Regions from separate parts of the Actinomyces radicidentis genome, predicted to be linked through region 2. Evidence: riboswitches for the same ligand, from Rfam matches in the RefSeq annotation. Region 2 holds a riboswitch; the other holds the start of a gene.
The links. A riboswitch is a leader RNA that binds a small molecule or an ion and turns the genes downstream of it on or off. The one in region 2 is predicted to bind S-adenosylmethionine.

Region 1 (7,269 bases), 940 kb from region 2:
TGTGCGAGGAGACCTCGAGCGGGCGCGTATGCGGCCGTCTGGAGCTGCGCCGCGGTGCTGAGCGGGCCGCACGGGGCAGCGGTCAGATCCAGCCGTTCCGCTTCATGATCGCGTACACGATCGCCGCCGGCACGATGACGAGCAGCGTGCTCAGCACCAGCCCGGTGCGCGTCCCGTTGCCCGGGTAGGGCACGTTCTGGCCGAACCATCCCGTGACCAGCGTCGGGATCGAGATGACGGCCGCCCAGCCCGCGAGCTTCTTCATGACGTTGTTGAGGCGCTGGTCCTGGAGCGACAGGTGCGTCTCGAAGACGGAGGTGACCATGTCGCGCAGCGACTCCGTCCACTCGGCGGCGCGGAGCATGTGGTCGGTGAGGTCCGCGTAATAGGGGTCGAGCTCGCGCACCTCCTCGGGGCGGTGGCGCCAGATGACGTTGATGACCTCGCGCATCGGCAGGACCACGCGGCGCAGCGTGACGAGCTTGGTCCGCACGTCGTAGGCCTGGCGCTGGAACGCCGTCGAGTGCGAGCTCGGTGAGAAGAGGTCGTCCTCGAGCGCCTCGATGGCGTCGTCGAGCTTCTGGACCGTGTCGAAGTAGCCGTCGACGATGACGTCGAGGAGCGCGTGAACGAGCGTCGGCGTTCCCAGGCGGAGGAGGTCCCGGTTCGCCTTGATCTGCGAGAGGACGGAGGCCATGTTGAGCGCGTCCGTGGTGCGCACGGTGACGAGGCCGCCGGGGAAGGCGAAGCCGGCCACCTTGCTCAGCTCGTCCTCCTCGTCGCCGTCGGTCGTGGCGAACATCCGCAGTGTCGCGTAGGTGACGAAGTAGGTGTAGTCGTCGAGCTGCTGGGCCTTGGGCCGCTCGTGCGGGGCGACGGCGTCCTCGATGGCGTTCCGGTCGACGCCGAGCTCGTCGGCGAGGACGGCGAGATCGTCCTTGGAGGGGTGGACCAGGTCCGCCCAGAGGAGCACGTCCGGGTCGGCGAGCGCCTCGCTGACGCCGGAGATGTCGGTGGGGGCGTCCGTGGGGACGCCGTCGCGCCAGGCGAGTGCTCGGAAGGTCATGAGGGCATGGTGCCACCGCGGTGCCCGGGCGCTCGCGGCGGGCGGGTCGACCGCGGTGTGATGCTCGTCGGCCCCCTCAGCGCTGCGCGAGGACGAAGGGGTGCACGCTCGCGGCCCCGCCCTGCAGAAGCATCGCGCCGGCCACGGTGAGGGTCCAGCCGGAGTCGGTCCAGTCATCGACGAGGACGACCCGCGCACCCTGCAGGCCGGCGAGCGCGTTGCGGCTCCAGTCCGCCATGGTCAGCGACCGGGCCACGTCGGCGAGGCGGAAGGCGGAGCCGACGTCGTGCCGGCCGGGCTCGCCGGTGACGCCCATGATCCCGAGCGGCCGTGCCGCGAGCTGGTGGGCGACGGCCCGGCCGAGCTGACGCACGAGCTGGGGCCGGCGCCGCGACTCCACGATGACGACGACGAGCTCACCCGGCCCGCCCGCGCCGTCGCCGTCGGCCCCGTCCCAGGGCTCCTCGCCGTCGGGCAGGCCGTCGCCGTCGGCGTCCCCGGAGTCGATGAGGGAACCGAGGCGGTCCGCGACCTCGAGCACCGGGCCGCGCAGGACAGCCGGTACCTCGCCGTCCTCGCCGGACTCCACGAGGTCGCGCAACGGGCCGGAGATCCCGAGGCCGTCGAGGCGCCCGACGGCCATGCCCTCGCCGAGCCGCTCGTCCTCCTTGATCTTCCCCTTGAGGTCCGGCAGCCCGAGCCGGGCCATGCCGGTGGGCCACTGCTTGCGCGGCTCGAGGCTGACGCCCACGCGGGTGAGGGACTCGCGGGCGGCCTCCACCTCGGTCGCGCTGGCGGCGGCGGCGAGGTCGAGCCCGCCGCACAGGTCGCACTTCCCGCAGCGCCAGCCCTCGGGCATCTCCGGGTCGTCGAGGGCGGCGCGCAGGAAGGCCATGCGGCACTCCGGCGCCTCGAGGCGCTCGTAGCGGAGCATCGAGTCCTGCTCGGCGAGGCGGGCGGCCTCGACGCGCTGGTAGCGCTCGGCGTCGTAGACCCAGGACTCGCCCGTCGACTCCCAGCCGCCGCGCACCCGCCGCACGGCGCCGTCGACGTCGAGGACCTTGAGCATCGACTCCAGGCGCGTGCGCCGCAGGCTGGTCACCGTCTCGAGGACGTTCGTGCTCATGACTCCGTTGCCCTCGGCGCGGGCGGCGTCGAGCCCGGCGAGGACCTCGCGGACGTCCGGCTCGGGCGGGAAGCCCTGGGCGCCGAACCACTCCCAGATGGAGCGGTCCTCGGCGCCCGGCAGGAGGACGACCTCGGCTCGCGCGACCCCTCGGCCGGCGCGGCCGACCTGCTGGTAGTAGGACACGGGCGAGCTCGGCGCCCCGACGTGCACGACGAAGCCGAGGTCCGGCTTGTCGAAGCCCATGCCGAGGGCGCTCGTCGCGACGAGGGCCTTGACCCGGTTCTCCTTGAGGCTCACCTCGAGGCGCTCGCGCTCGGCCGGGTCCGTCTGCCCGGTGTAGGTGGCGACCTTGAGGCCCGCCTCCCTTAGGCGCTGGGCGACCTCGCCGGCGGCGGAGACGGTGAGGCAGTAGACGATGCCCGATCCCGGCTGGGAGCGCAGGTAGTCGGTGAGCCAGGCCAGGCGCGTCGCCGCGTCCGGGAGGGTGCGCACGCCCAGGTGGAGGGACTCGCGCTCGAGCGTGCCGCGCAGGACGAGGACCTCGGGCGCCTCGCGGCCCATGGCGCGCCCGGCGAGCTGCTCGGCGACGTCGTCGGTGACGCGCCTGTTGGCCGTGGCCGTCGTCGCCAGGACGGGCGTGGCGGGCGGCAGCTCGGCGAGCAGCGTGCGGATGCGGCGGTAGTCGGGGCGGAAGTCGTGGCCCCAGTCGGAGATGCAGTGCGCCTCGTCGATGACGACGAGCCCGGCGTCGGCGGCGAGGTGGGGGAGGACCTCGTCGCGGAAGACGGGGTTGTTGAGGCGCTCGGGGGAGACGAGGAGGACGTCGACGGCGCCGTCGCGGACCTGCCCCTCGATCTCGTCCCACTGGGTGGCGTTGGCCGAGTTCATGGTGACGGCGTTGATGCCTGCGCGCTGGGCGGCGCTCACCTGGTCCCGCATGAGGGCGAGGAGCGGCGAGATGATGACGGTCGCGCCGGCGCCGGTGCGCGCGCCGGGGGAGGGGACGGGGGCGCCGTCGCGCCAGCCGGCCCAGCCCTCGCGCAGGAGCACGGTGGAGACGAAGTAGACGGCCGACTTGCCCCAGCCGGTGCGCTGGACGACGAGCGCGCGGCGGTGGTCGACGACGAGCGCCTCGATGGCGCGCCACTGGTCCTCGCGCAGGGCGGCGTCGGCGCGGCCGACGAGCTCGCGGAGGACTGCCTCGGCGCGCTCGCGGATGGGGGAGTGCGTGGAGGTGGCGCTGGGGCTGCTCGTCTCGCTCATGCCGCCACGCTAACGCGCCCCTCCGACAGGAATCTGAAGGCCTTAGGGCTGTGACGCAGAACGTACAGGTTCCTGTCATACCTGCTTGACAAGGTTCGACAGGAACCTGTAACTTCGTCTCCATCAAAAACCGACAGGTACCCGTAGAAAGGTGCCCAGCACGACCCAGGAGAACCCCATGACGACCATGGACCCGAACCAGAACACCAACGCCCACCCCGACGACGCCACCGCCGACGCCACTGCTGCCGCTCAGGGGCAGCGTCCGGACCGCTCCGGCGTCGAGACCCGCCTCCACCGCCTCCAGCGCCTCGTGCGCCGTCGCCGCCACGAGCAGCGCGGCCCCCGCGGCGCGGGCCCCTTCGGCGACGCCACCCGCGGTCGCGGCCGCGTCATCGCCGCCCTCCAGATGCAGAGCCCCATCCCCACCCGCGAGCTGGCCTACCTGCTCGACATCCGCCAGCAGTCCCTCAACGAGCTCCTCAAGAAGCTCGAGGGCGACGGCCTCGTCGAGCGCACCCCCTCCGAGAAGGACAAGCGCGTCATGCTCGTCTCCCTCACCGACGCCGGTCGCGCCGCCGAGGTCGGGCGCGGGCGAGCCGACTACCTCACCGTCCTCACCGACGAGGAGGCCGCCCAGCTCGCCGGCCTCCTCGACAAGATCATCGACTCCCTCGAGGCCGAGCTCGGCGTCGCCGCCGACGAGGACCCCGCCGACTGGCAGGCCGAGGCCCGCCGCCGCATGGGCGACGATCGCTTCGAGGCCATGATGCGGATGCGCGAGGAGGGCTTCGGGCCCCGTCGCTTCGGTCCCGGCCCCTTCGGTCGCGACGGCGGACCCGACGGCGGCCCTCACGGCCACCACGACGGCCCCCACGGCCACCATGGCCGCCACGGTGAGCGTGATGATCACGAGGGCGGCCCGCGCGGCGGTCGCGGCGCGCACCGCGGCTCCTGGGAGCCCGACGGCGGCCCCCTCGGCGAGGGCGGGGCGCACGACGGGCGGCGTCGCGGCCAGCTCGGCCCCGGCTTGCCCGGCGGCGAGATCCCGGAGCGCGGCGCCCGAGAGTTCCGCGGCGGACGCCGAGGTCGCGGCGATCGCGGGCGCGGCTTCGGCCGCCAGGGCCGCTCCGGCCTCGAGGGCTGGGGCGAGCGCGCCTGACGCCGCCGGGCCCGGCGGGCCCACGCCGTCCCACCATCGGCCAGACCTCCCTGGACCAGCACGACGCCGACGGCGCCCGGCTCGTCCAGGGAGGTCTGGCTCGTCCGCGCTCAACGGCGTGCGGCCATGACCGAACCCCGCCCTCGCCGCGCCCTGTCTCGCTCCGCGGGAGCGTCGCGCCGTGACTTGCGACGCACCCGCCGTCGGCGGTTATGCTCCGCCCATCACCATCCCGAGCGGCCGAGAGACCTGGCTCCCCGACGCCGCAGCAACCACGCCGTCCGGCGGGGTGCTCCAGCCAGGAACGATGGAAGGCGACCATGCAGACCACCCGATGCGAGGCCGACGCCCCCGGCGCCTGTCCCCGTACCGCGAGGACGGAGCTTCCCCTGCCCGCGCAGCCGCGCGTCGCAGGGGCGGTCATGCCCCGCTGAGGCGCCCGGTCGTCTCAGCCCCAAGCCGCACGCGCCCGACGAGGGCGGCGCGGCGCCGGTCCCCACCGCCAGCCCGCGGCACCGCCGCAGCCACGAACAGGACCACCATGACCACGCGAATCCGCACCACCCACGTCGGCTCCCTCCCTCGCACCCAGGCCCTCACCGACGCCAAGGACAGCTACCTCGCCGGCTCCCTCGGCCGAGCCTCCCTCGACGAGGTCGTCGCCACCGAGACCGCCGGCGTCGTCAAGCGCCAGATCGACCTCGGCCTCGACGTCGTCAATGACGGCGAGTACGGCCACATCGCCGTCGGCGGCGACTACACCGCCTGGATGCTCTACGCCTACCGGCGCGTCTCCGGCGTCACCCCGCAGGACCCCGCCCACCCCGACTACGTCCCCGCGACCATCCGCCCCTCGCGCTCGCGCACCACCTCGATCCACCTGGCCGAGTGGACGCAGCACCGCGACTGGCTCGCCTTCGACGAGGCCTACGGCGACCCGGGCTCCGGCACCCTCTTCGGCGGCGCGGAGGACGTCTCCGCCGCCTTCTTCAAGGGCGAGGGCGGCCCGCTCCTGCCCGCCGTCACCTCCGCGGTCACCTACACCGGCGCCGACGACGTCGCCCGCGACCTCGCGGCCACCCGCGCCGCCCTCGAGGCGAACGGCCTCACGCCCGGCTCCGCCTTCATCTCCGCCCTCTCACCAGGCTCCGCCGGGCGGCTCGACGACGGCTTCTACGAGTACGACGACGACCAGGTCAACGCCTTCGCCGACGCCCTGCACCATGAGTACAAGGCGATCACCGACGCCGGCTTCACCCTCCAGCTCGACGCCCCCGACCTCGCCGACACCTGGGACCTGTTCAACCCCCAGCCGAGCCTGGCCGACTACCGCGCCTTCACCCAGGTGCGCATCGACGCCATCAACCGGGCACTCGAGGGGATCGACCCCGCCCAGGTCCGCCTCCACGTGTGCTGGGGCTCGTGGCACGGCCCGCACTCCACGGACATCCCCTTCCGCGACATCGTCGACCTCGCCCTCCAGGTCAACGCCAACGGGCTCTCCTTCGAGGCCGCCAACGTCCGCCACGAGCACGAGTGGAAGATATGGAAGGACATCGTCGACAACGGCCAGCTTCCGGAGGAGAGGTACCTCGTCCCCGGCTGCGTCTCCCACGTGACCAACGTGCTCGAGCACCCCGAGCTCGTCGCGGACCGCATCACCCGCTTTGCGGAGGTCGTCGGCCCCGAGCGCGTCGTCGCCTCCACCGACTGCGGGCTCGGTGGTCGCGTCCACGGCCAGATCGCCTGGGCCAAGCTCGCCTCCCTCACCGAGGGCGCCCGCATCGCCTCCGAGCGCTTCTGAGCGCGCGCCCCGGCGCCCGCGGGCGCGCTCCACGGGGCAGCGTCCCCGATCGAACCGGCGCCCCATCGCCGCACCAGCACCGACACGACCACCCGCACCACGACCTCCGCCCGGCCCCGCTCCCGCGGCCCGGCGCCCTGCAGCACCACCAGGAGAAGACCATGACCACCATCCGCACCACCCACGTCGGCTCCCTGCCCCGCACCGACACCCTGCTCAAGGCCAACGCCGACCACGCCGCCGGCACCCTGACCGACGCCGAGCTCGCCGACGTCGTCACCGAGGAGACCGACGCCGTCGTCGCCCGCCAGGCCGAGATCGGCCTCGACGTCGTCAACGACGGCGAGTACGGCCACACCATGACCGAGAAGGTCGACTACGGCGGCTGGTGGGCCTACTCCTTCGAGCGCTTCACCGGCCTCGAGATCCTCCACGAGCTCCCCGAGCACAAGCCCACCCCCGCCGGCAAGCTCGAGCTCGACGCCATGGGCGACCGCCGCGACTGGGTCGCCTTCGCCGACGCCTACTCCGACCCCACCAGCGGCATCCACCTCGCCACCCAGGGCGTTCCCGTGTGGCCCACCGTCACCGGTGAGATCCGCTACACCGGCCACGCCATCGTCGAGCGCGACGTCAAGGCCCTCACCGCTGCCCTCGAGAAGGCCGGCAAGCCCGTCTCCGACGGCTTCATCGCCTCCATCTCCCCGGCCGCCGCCGCCCGCATCGGCAACCAGTACTACGAGGACGACGAGGCCGCCGTCTGGGCCTGGGCCGAGGGCCTGCGCGAGGAGTACAAGGCGATCACCGACGCCGGGCTCACCGTCCAGATCGACGCCCCCGACCTC
Region 2 (7,269 bases):
CCTGTCCAGCCGCATCAAGGGCGAGCGCGAGGACGCCGCCCCGTGGCTGCGCATCTTCTGGGCGACCCTCACCGGCGTCCTCACCATCGCCATGCTGCTCGCCGGAGGCATCAACATCCTCCAGCAGGCGACGCTCGTCATGGCGCTGCCCTTCAGCTTCATCATCGTCCTCATCGGCTACTGCCTCTCCAAGGCGCTGCGAGCCGAGGCGAGCTGGGACCTGGCCCGCTCCCAGGCGATGCGCAACCGCCAGCTCGGCTTCACCGGCACCGCCGCGGGCCTGCGCCGCGTCTCCTGGCGAGACCGCCTCGCCCACACCTTCGACTCCGTCAGCCCCGCCCAGGCGCAGCGCGCCCTCGACAACCGCATCGTCCCGGCCCTCCAGGCCGTCGCCGCGGAGCTCGAGAAGGAGCAGCTCGACGCCGAGGTCTACGTCGAGGGCGAGGAGGCCGCGGACCCCGACGACACCCGCACCTTCCACGGCCGCGCCACGCTCCTCGTCACGGACCCGAACAACGAGGCGCGTGACGGCGAGACCGAGACCGACGCCGTCGAGCGCTCCCAGGGCCACCGGGCCTTCCGCTACGTGGTGCGCATGGTGGAGACGCCGGCGCCCCAGTACGGCGGCGCGGGCCTCAACGAGGCCGACGACACGACGATCCGCCTCGAGGTGCGCCCGTGGGGCGGCGGCGTCGGCTACGACGTCCTGGACTGGTCCGCGGACCAGGTCGCCCACGACGTCCTCGACCACTACGAGCGCTGGCTCGAGTACCTCGGCACGAGCGAGTCCGTCAGCTACTGACGCGCCGCCACCCAGCGCCGTCGGGCTCCCGACGGCGCTCGGTGGGACCGCCCAGCGCCACCGCGCTGACGAGCGGGCCTCCCCGGATCCGTCCGGCGAGGCCCGCTCGCGTCGTCTCCCCGGGACCGTACGAGGCGCCCGGCACGCGCGGTGCCCCCGTCCGCCGTTCGTGGCCGCCGCCACGCCGTAGGCTTGCCCCATGCGCCTTCACGTTGCGAACCACCCGCTCATCGACCACAAGCTCTCCGTGCTGCGCGATGAGACCACCCCGTCCGCCGTCTTCCGCCAGCTCGTCGACGAGCTCGTGACCCTCCTGGCCTACGAGGCCACGCGCGACGTGCGCACCGAGGAGGTCGAGATCAAGACCCCGATCACGACCACCACCTGCCGACGCCTGGCCGAGCCACGCCCGATCGTCGTCCCGATCCTCCGCGCGGGCCTCGGCATGCTCGAGGGCATGACCCGCCTGCTCCCGACGGCGGAGGTCGGCTTCCTCGGCATGCGCCGCGACGACGACACCCTCGAGATCGAGACCTACGCGAACCGCCTCCCCGACGACCTCGACGGCCGTCAGGTCTTCGTCATCGACCCGATGCTCGCCACGGGCCACACCCTCGTCGCCGCCATCGAGTACCTCTTGGACCGCGGCGCCAGCGACGTCACCGCCCTGTGCCTCATCGCCGCCCCGGAGGGCCTCAAGGCCCTCGAGGAGGCCGTCGGGGACCGAGCCAACGTCACCGTCGTCACCGCCGCGGAGGACGACCACCTCAACGAGCGCTCCTACATCGTCCCGGGCCTCGGCGACGCCGGCGACCGCCTCTACGGCATCGTCGACTGAGGTCGCCCTGTTCGGGCCCACCGGACGGGGAACAACGACGCGCCCGCCGCTCCGTGATGGAGCGACGGGCGCGTTCGCGAGGGCCGAGAGGGCTCGGGACGTCCCGATCTCGAGGTCAGGACGTCCCGATCTCGACGAGAGGGGCTCAGAAGGCCGGGATGACGGACTCGTCGGTCCACTTCTCCTCGATGAACTTCTTGAGCTCGTCGGAGTTGAGGAGGGCGGCGAGCTTGGCGAGGGCCGCGTTGTCCTTGTCGGCGGTGCGCACGACGAGCTCGTTGGCGTAGGGCGAGTTCTCGCCGGGCTCGAGGACGAGGGCGTCGTCCTTCGGGGACAGGCCGGCCTCGAGGGCGTAGTTGCCGTTGATGCAGGCGGCGTCGGCGTCGGCCATGGAGCGGGCCACCTGGGCGCCGTCGACCGTCTTGAACTTGAGGTTCTTCTTGTTCTCGGTGACGTCGACGTCGGTGAGCAGCTCGACGCTCGGGTCCACCGTGATGAGGCCGGCGGTCTCGAGGAGGCGGAAGCCGCGGGCGGTGTTGGCCGGGTCGTTGTTGAGGATGATGGTGCCGCCGTCGGGGATGTCGTCGACCGACTTCACGGTCGAAGAGTACAGACCCATGGGCTCGATGTGGACCTTCGCGGTGGCCGTGAAGTCGTAGCCCTTGTCGTCGATCTGCTGCTTGAGGAAGTTCGGCGTCTGGAAGAAGTTGGCAGCCAGGGAGCCGTCGCCCAGCGAGGAGTTCGGCGTCTGGTAGTCGTTGATGGACGTGATGTCCAGGGAGATGCCGGTGCCGGCGGTGAGGTTGTCCTGGACCCACTGGAGGATCGTGACGTGCGGCTCCGGGGAGGCGCCGACCTTGATGGTGGCGGTGTCGCCGGAGACGGTGATGCCCTTGGTGGCGACGTCCTTGACGTCCACGGCACCGGCCGGGGCGGCCGTGGCGGCGGCGTAGAAGGGGGCCTCGGAGGCGACGGCCGTCGCGTCGGAGGCGGCCGAGGCGGTGGAGTCCGCCGAGGAGGATCCGGAGTCGTTGCCGCAGGCGGCCAGGGTGAGGGCGACGGCGGAGGCGAGGCCGCCGGCGAGGGCGGAGCGACGGGTGATGGTGAGCGACATGCGAGTGCCTTTCGGGTGGGTGGTGGGTCGGGACGGTGGGGCCGGCGCCGTCAGCGGTGGTCGACGAGCCGGGCGAGGAGGTCGCCGACGACCTGGATGACCGCGACGACGAGGACGATGGTGATGACGGTGATGACCATGACGTCGGTCTGGTAGCCGTTGTAGCCGTACTGGATGGCGAGGTCGCCCAGGCCGCCGCCGCCGACGGCGCCCGCCATGGCGGAGTAGCCGAGCAGCGTGATGATCGTGACCGTCGCGGACTGGATGAGGGTGGGAAGGGCCTCGCGGACGAGGACCCCCCAGGTGACCTGGCTGCCGGAGGCGCCCATCATGAGGGCCGCCTCGACCTTGCCGTGGTCGACGTCGTTGATGGCCGTCTCCACCAGTCGCGCGTAGAAGGGGATGGCACCGATGGTGAGCGGGACGCAGGCGGCCTGCCAGCCGAGCGACGTCCCGGCGATGAGCCGGGTGAGCGGCACGATCGCGACCATGAGGATGATGAAGGGCATCGAGCGGCCGATGTTGACGATCTGCGAGAGGATCTCGTAGACGGCCCGGTTGCGGTGCTGGCCGCGCTTGCCGGTGGTGACGAGCGCCAGGCCGAGGAGCAGGCCGAGCAGCACGGTGATGATCCCGGAGACCAGGGTCATCTCGATGGTCTCCCAGGTGGCCTGGCCGAGCTTGCGCTGGATGACCGGGTTGTTGAACCAGGTTCGGTCGTCCGCGGCGGCGAGCACCGTGTCGAGGCCCGGCGTCTTGACGGCGAGGGAGGCGGCCAGGGCGGTCAGGGTGCTCATCGGCGGACCTCCGCGTGGACGCCGGCGGCGGTGAGGGCGTCCACGAGGGCGTCCCGTCGCTCGGCGGGGATGGTGAGGGCGAGCCGGCCGACCTGGGCGGTGCCGAGGGTCTCGAAGACGCCGGCGGCGACGTCGGCGCCCTGCTGGGCGACGAGGCCGAGGACCTGGGAGGCGGCGGGCTGGCCGGGGTGGGCGACGAGCGCGACGTCGACGACGGCGTCGCGGGCCCCCACGGCGTCCTCGGGGACGGCCGGCGGCGGCACGAGCTCGTGGGACAGGCGGGAGGTGACGTCGCCGACGACCTCCTCGATGGGGCCGGACTCGACGATGCGGCCGGCCTCGAGCAGCGAGACGGAGTCGCAGATGGAGCGCACGACGCTCATCTCGTGGGTGATGATGACGACGGTGACGCCGAGGCGGTCGCGCACGTCGCGGATGAGCTCGAGGATCGAGCGGGTGGTCTCCGGGTCGAGGGCGCTCGTGGGCTCGTCGCACAGGAGGACGGCGGGCTGGTCCGCGAGCGCGCGGGCGATGCCGACGCGCTGCTTCTGGCCGCCGGAGAGCTGCGAGGGGTAGGAGCTGCCGCGGTCGGCGAGGCCCACGAGCTCGAGCATGCGCTCGACGGTGCCGCGGCGCTCTCCCGACCTCACGCCGGCCATGGCGAGCGGGTAGGCGATGTTCTGGGCGGTGGTGCGCTGGTCGAGCAGGTTGGCGTGCTGGAAGACCATGCCGATGCTGCGACGGGCGTCGCGCAGGTCGCGGGCGGACAGGGAGGACATGTCCTTGCCGGCGACGCTCACGGTCCCGGAGGTGACGGGCTCGAGGCTGGTCAGGCAGCGCACGAGGGTCGACTTTCCGGCGCCGGAGGTGCCGACGATGCCGTGGATGGACCCCGCGGGCACGTCGAGGCTGAGGCCGTCGAGGGCGCGGACCTCGGAGCCGTCGCGCAGGCGGTAGACCTTGTGAACGTCGCGCAGGGAGATCATGCGGCCGTCGGCCGCCGTCGTCGGGGCGGGGGATGCGCTCACTCGTTCCTCCATCGGTCCTGGCGGAAGCACCCTCACCGCGAGCGGGGGTTGCTGCAACGTCGACGAGCCAGGTCTCTCGGTTGCTCTGGATGGGTTCAAGGCAGGACGCTAGGCGGCTCGGCTCACAGGGGCAAGCCCCGTCCGCTCAGGGGGACGAAGGTCACGCGGATCGACCGGGCTCCTCCGCGGCCCCGCGCAGGGCCCGGGGCCCGGGGCCGTCCCGCACCCGGTCCGTGCGCACGGTCGGTCTAAGGCCGGTCCCGGTGCGGGCACGTTTGCGTGACGACCTCGCGGTCGCGTGCGTCGCCCCTCCCCGGGCACCGGGGCGCGTGCCAGGATCCCTCCGTGATGATCCTGGAGACCCCGCGCACCACCACCGACGACGCCCGCGCCGACGTCGCCGAGGACATCCTCGGGGAGCCCTGGGTGGCCCGCCGCATCCCGGTCACGGTCTCCGACGCCGCTCCCGGCGCCGACCACGCCGTCCTCGTCCACCAGCGCGAGGCCGCCACGGCCCCCGGGGAGTCGCCGCGCCACTCGCGGGCCGTCCTCTACCTGCACGGCCGCAACGACTACTTCTTCCAGACGGGGCTCTCCGACGCGCTGCTCGGGGCCGGCTACGAGTTCTACGGGCTGGACCTGCGGGCCTGCGGGCGCGCCGGCCTCGGCTACCGCTCCCCGCACGACGTGCGGGACCTGCGCGTCCACGACGAGGAGATCGCCGAGGCGCTGCGCATCATCCGCGAGGAGCACGGGCACGACGTCGTCGTCCTCAACGCGCACTCGACCGGCGGGCTCTCGGCCGTCATCTGGGCCTCGGACCACCCGGGCACGGTCGACGCCGTCACGCTCAACTCCCCGTGGCTGGACCTCCAGGCCGGCGGGCTCATGCGCTCCTACGGCTCGGCGGCGATCGACCTCATGGCGCGCCGCGACCCGGACCGGATCATCGTCGACTCGCCGCTGGCCGCGCAGCGCGACACCGAGCTGGCCGGCCGGCGCGACGAGGTCCTCGGCGAGGGCGCGGGCACGGACTGGGCCGCGGGCGCCGCGCTCGGCGACGTCGAGGACGACCTCTACGCCCGCGTCCTGCACCAGCGGTGGGGCGGGGAGTGGGACTGGGACCTCACGCTCAAGCCCTCCCCCTCCTTCCCGGCGCGGGCGGGCTTCATGGCGGGGATCCGTCGTCTCCAGCGCGACGTCCACCACGGGCTGGGGATCACGGTGCCGGTGCTCCTGTGCTGCTCGACGACGTCGGGCGGGGACCACCCGACGCGCGAGGACGCGCTGTGCAGCGACGTGGTCCTGCACGTGGACCAGATGATCGCGCGCGCGCCCTACCTGGGCGACGACGTCACCCTGCGGCAGGTACCGGGCGGGGTCCACGACCTGGTCCTCTCCCCCGAGCCGGCGCGCAGCGACTACCTCGCCGCGCTCACGGGCTGGCTGCGGGCGCGCCTCGGCTGAGACGGGCTCCTGCCGGCGCCCGGGCCCGGCCGACCCCTCCTGCACGGCCCGTGCGCGCGACGTGCGTGCGCCGGGCGGCGTCCGCGAGGGCGCTGGGCGGCACCTGTGCGCATGGGCCGCGCGAGCCTGCGGGGAGCATGGCCGTCGTCGCGCGATGACGGGCGAGCCGGGCGACGCGGGCTCCAGGGCCGGCCGCGCCGGCAACCGGCGACGAAGCCCCCAGCGAGGCGCACCCGCACCCGGTCCCTGACGCGCACGGGCGTCGTCGGAGCGTGGGGACCGCCCGCGGGAGCGGCGCGTGGCGAGGTCCCGCCACACCCCATTTAGCAACTTATCAAATTCTTGGTTTTCCCTATGGCCACATATGGATCGGTGTCGTTACCTTTTCGTGACCGATCTGGTCCCGCGGGCTCCCTCGACCCGCCGTCGGGCCCACCCCGGGCCATCCCCTCAGGAGGAAATCCAATGAGAACACTCGCACCGAGGAGGGCGCGCACGCTGCTCTCCGCCGCCTCGGCAGGGCTCCTCGCGGCCGGAGCCCTGTCCGCCGCCGCTCCCGCGATCGCCGGCCAGGCGACCGCCGCCCCCGCCACGGACCCCGTCGACACGACGAGCACCGCCGTGAGCACCACGGACGACGCGGCGACCTCGAACGCCTACATCGTCAAGCACAAGGCGGACTCGGAGCCCGCCGACGTCCTCACCGCCCAGTCCGCCGGGACGGACGTCGAGGGCGAGCTGCCCGCGGCCACGACGACCGCCATCGACGAGGCCGCCGACGCCACGAGCGCCGACGTCGACGTCGAGGCCGTCACCGCCCACTCCGGCGACCTCGCCTCCGTCCAGCTCTCCAGCACCCTGGACGAGGCGGACGCCCAGGCCTTCGTCAGCTCGCTGAGCTCGGACCCCTCCGTCGAGTACGTCCAGCCCGACATCGTCATGACGGCGCTCGCCGTCCTCAGCACGCCGAACGACACCTAGTTCTCCAAGCAGTGGGACCTCGGCCCGGCCTCGAGCTGGGGCATGAACGCGACCGCCGCCTGGTCCAGGGCCACCGGCGAGGGCGTCACCGTCGCCGGCACAGTCGCCGCGCAGACCAGCAACTTCACCGGCACCGCCGGCGTCGCCCCGAACGCCAGGATCGAGCCCGTCCGCGTGCTCGGCCTGTGCGGCGGCTCCTCCTCGGACATCGTCGACGGCATCACCTGGGCCTCCGGCGGCCA

Region 1: linked by a shared signal. The riboswitch ahead of AXF14_RS09260 (cobalamin-independent methionine synthase II family protein) and the one ahead of AXF14_RS05150 (methionine ABC transporter ATP-binding protein) in region 2 are both predicted to bind S-adenosylmethionine.

The regions. Positions count from the first base shown of each region.
Region 1 is NZ_CP014228.1:2,166,535-2,173,803, forward strand. It holds gene AXF14_RS09245 (magnesium transporter CorA family protein) at 83-1,066, opposite strand; gene AXF14_RS09250 (RecQ family ATP-dependent DNA helicase) at 1,143-3,458, opposite strand; gene AXF14_RS09255 (MarR family winged helix-turn-helix transcriptional regulator) at 3,610-4,620, shown strand; SAM riboswitch class I at 4,845-4,934, shown strand; gene AXF14_RS09260 (cobalamin-independent methionine synthase II family protein) at 5,162-6,424, shown strand; gene AXF14_RS09265 (cobalamin-independent methionine synthase II family protein) at 6,586-7,269, shown strand, end outside.
Region 2 is NZ_CP014228.1:1,225,815-1,233,083, reverse strand. It holds gene betT (choline BCCT transporter BetT) at 1-802, shown strand, start outside; gene upp (uracil phosphoribosyltransferase) at 1,002-1,640, shown strand; gene AXF14_RS05160 (MetQ/NlpA family ABC transporter substrate-binding protein) at 1,786-2,754, opposite strand; gene AXF14_RS05155 (methionine ABC transporter permease) at 2,805-3,551, opposite strand; gene AXF14_RS05150 (methionine ABC transporter ATP-binding protein) at 3,548-4,591, opposite strand; SAM riboswitch class I at 4,585-4,675, opposite strand; gene AXF14_RS05145 (alpha/beta hydrolase) at 4,928-6,046, shown strand; gene AXF14_RS05140 (hypothetical protein) at 6,512-7,027, shown strand; gene AXF14_RS05135 (S8 family serine peptidase) at 7,070-7,269, shown strand, end outside.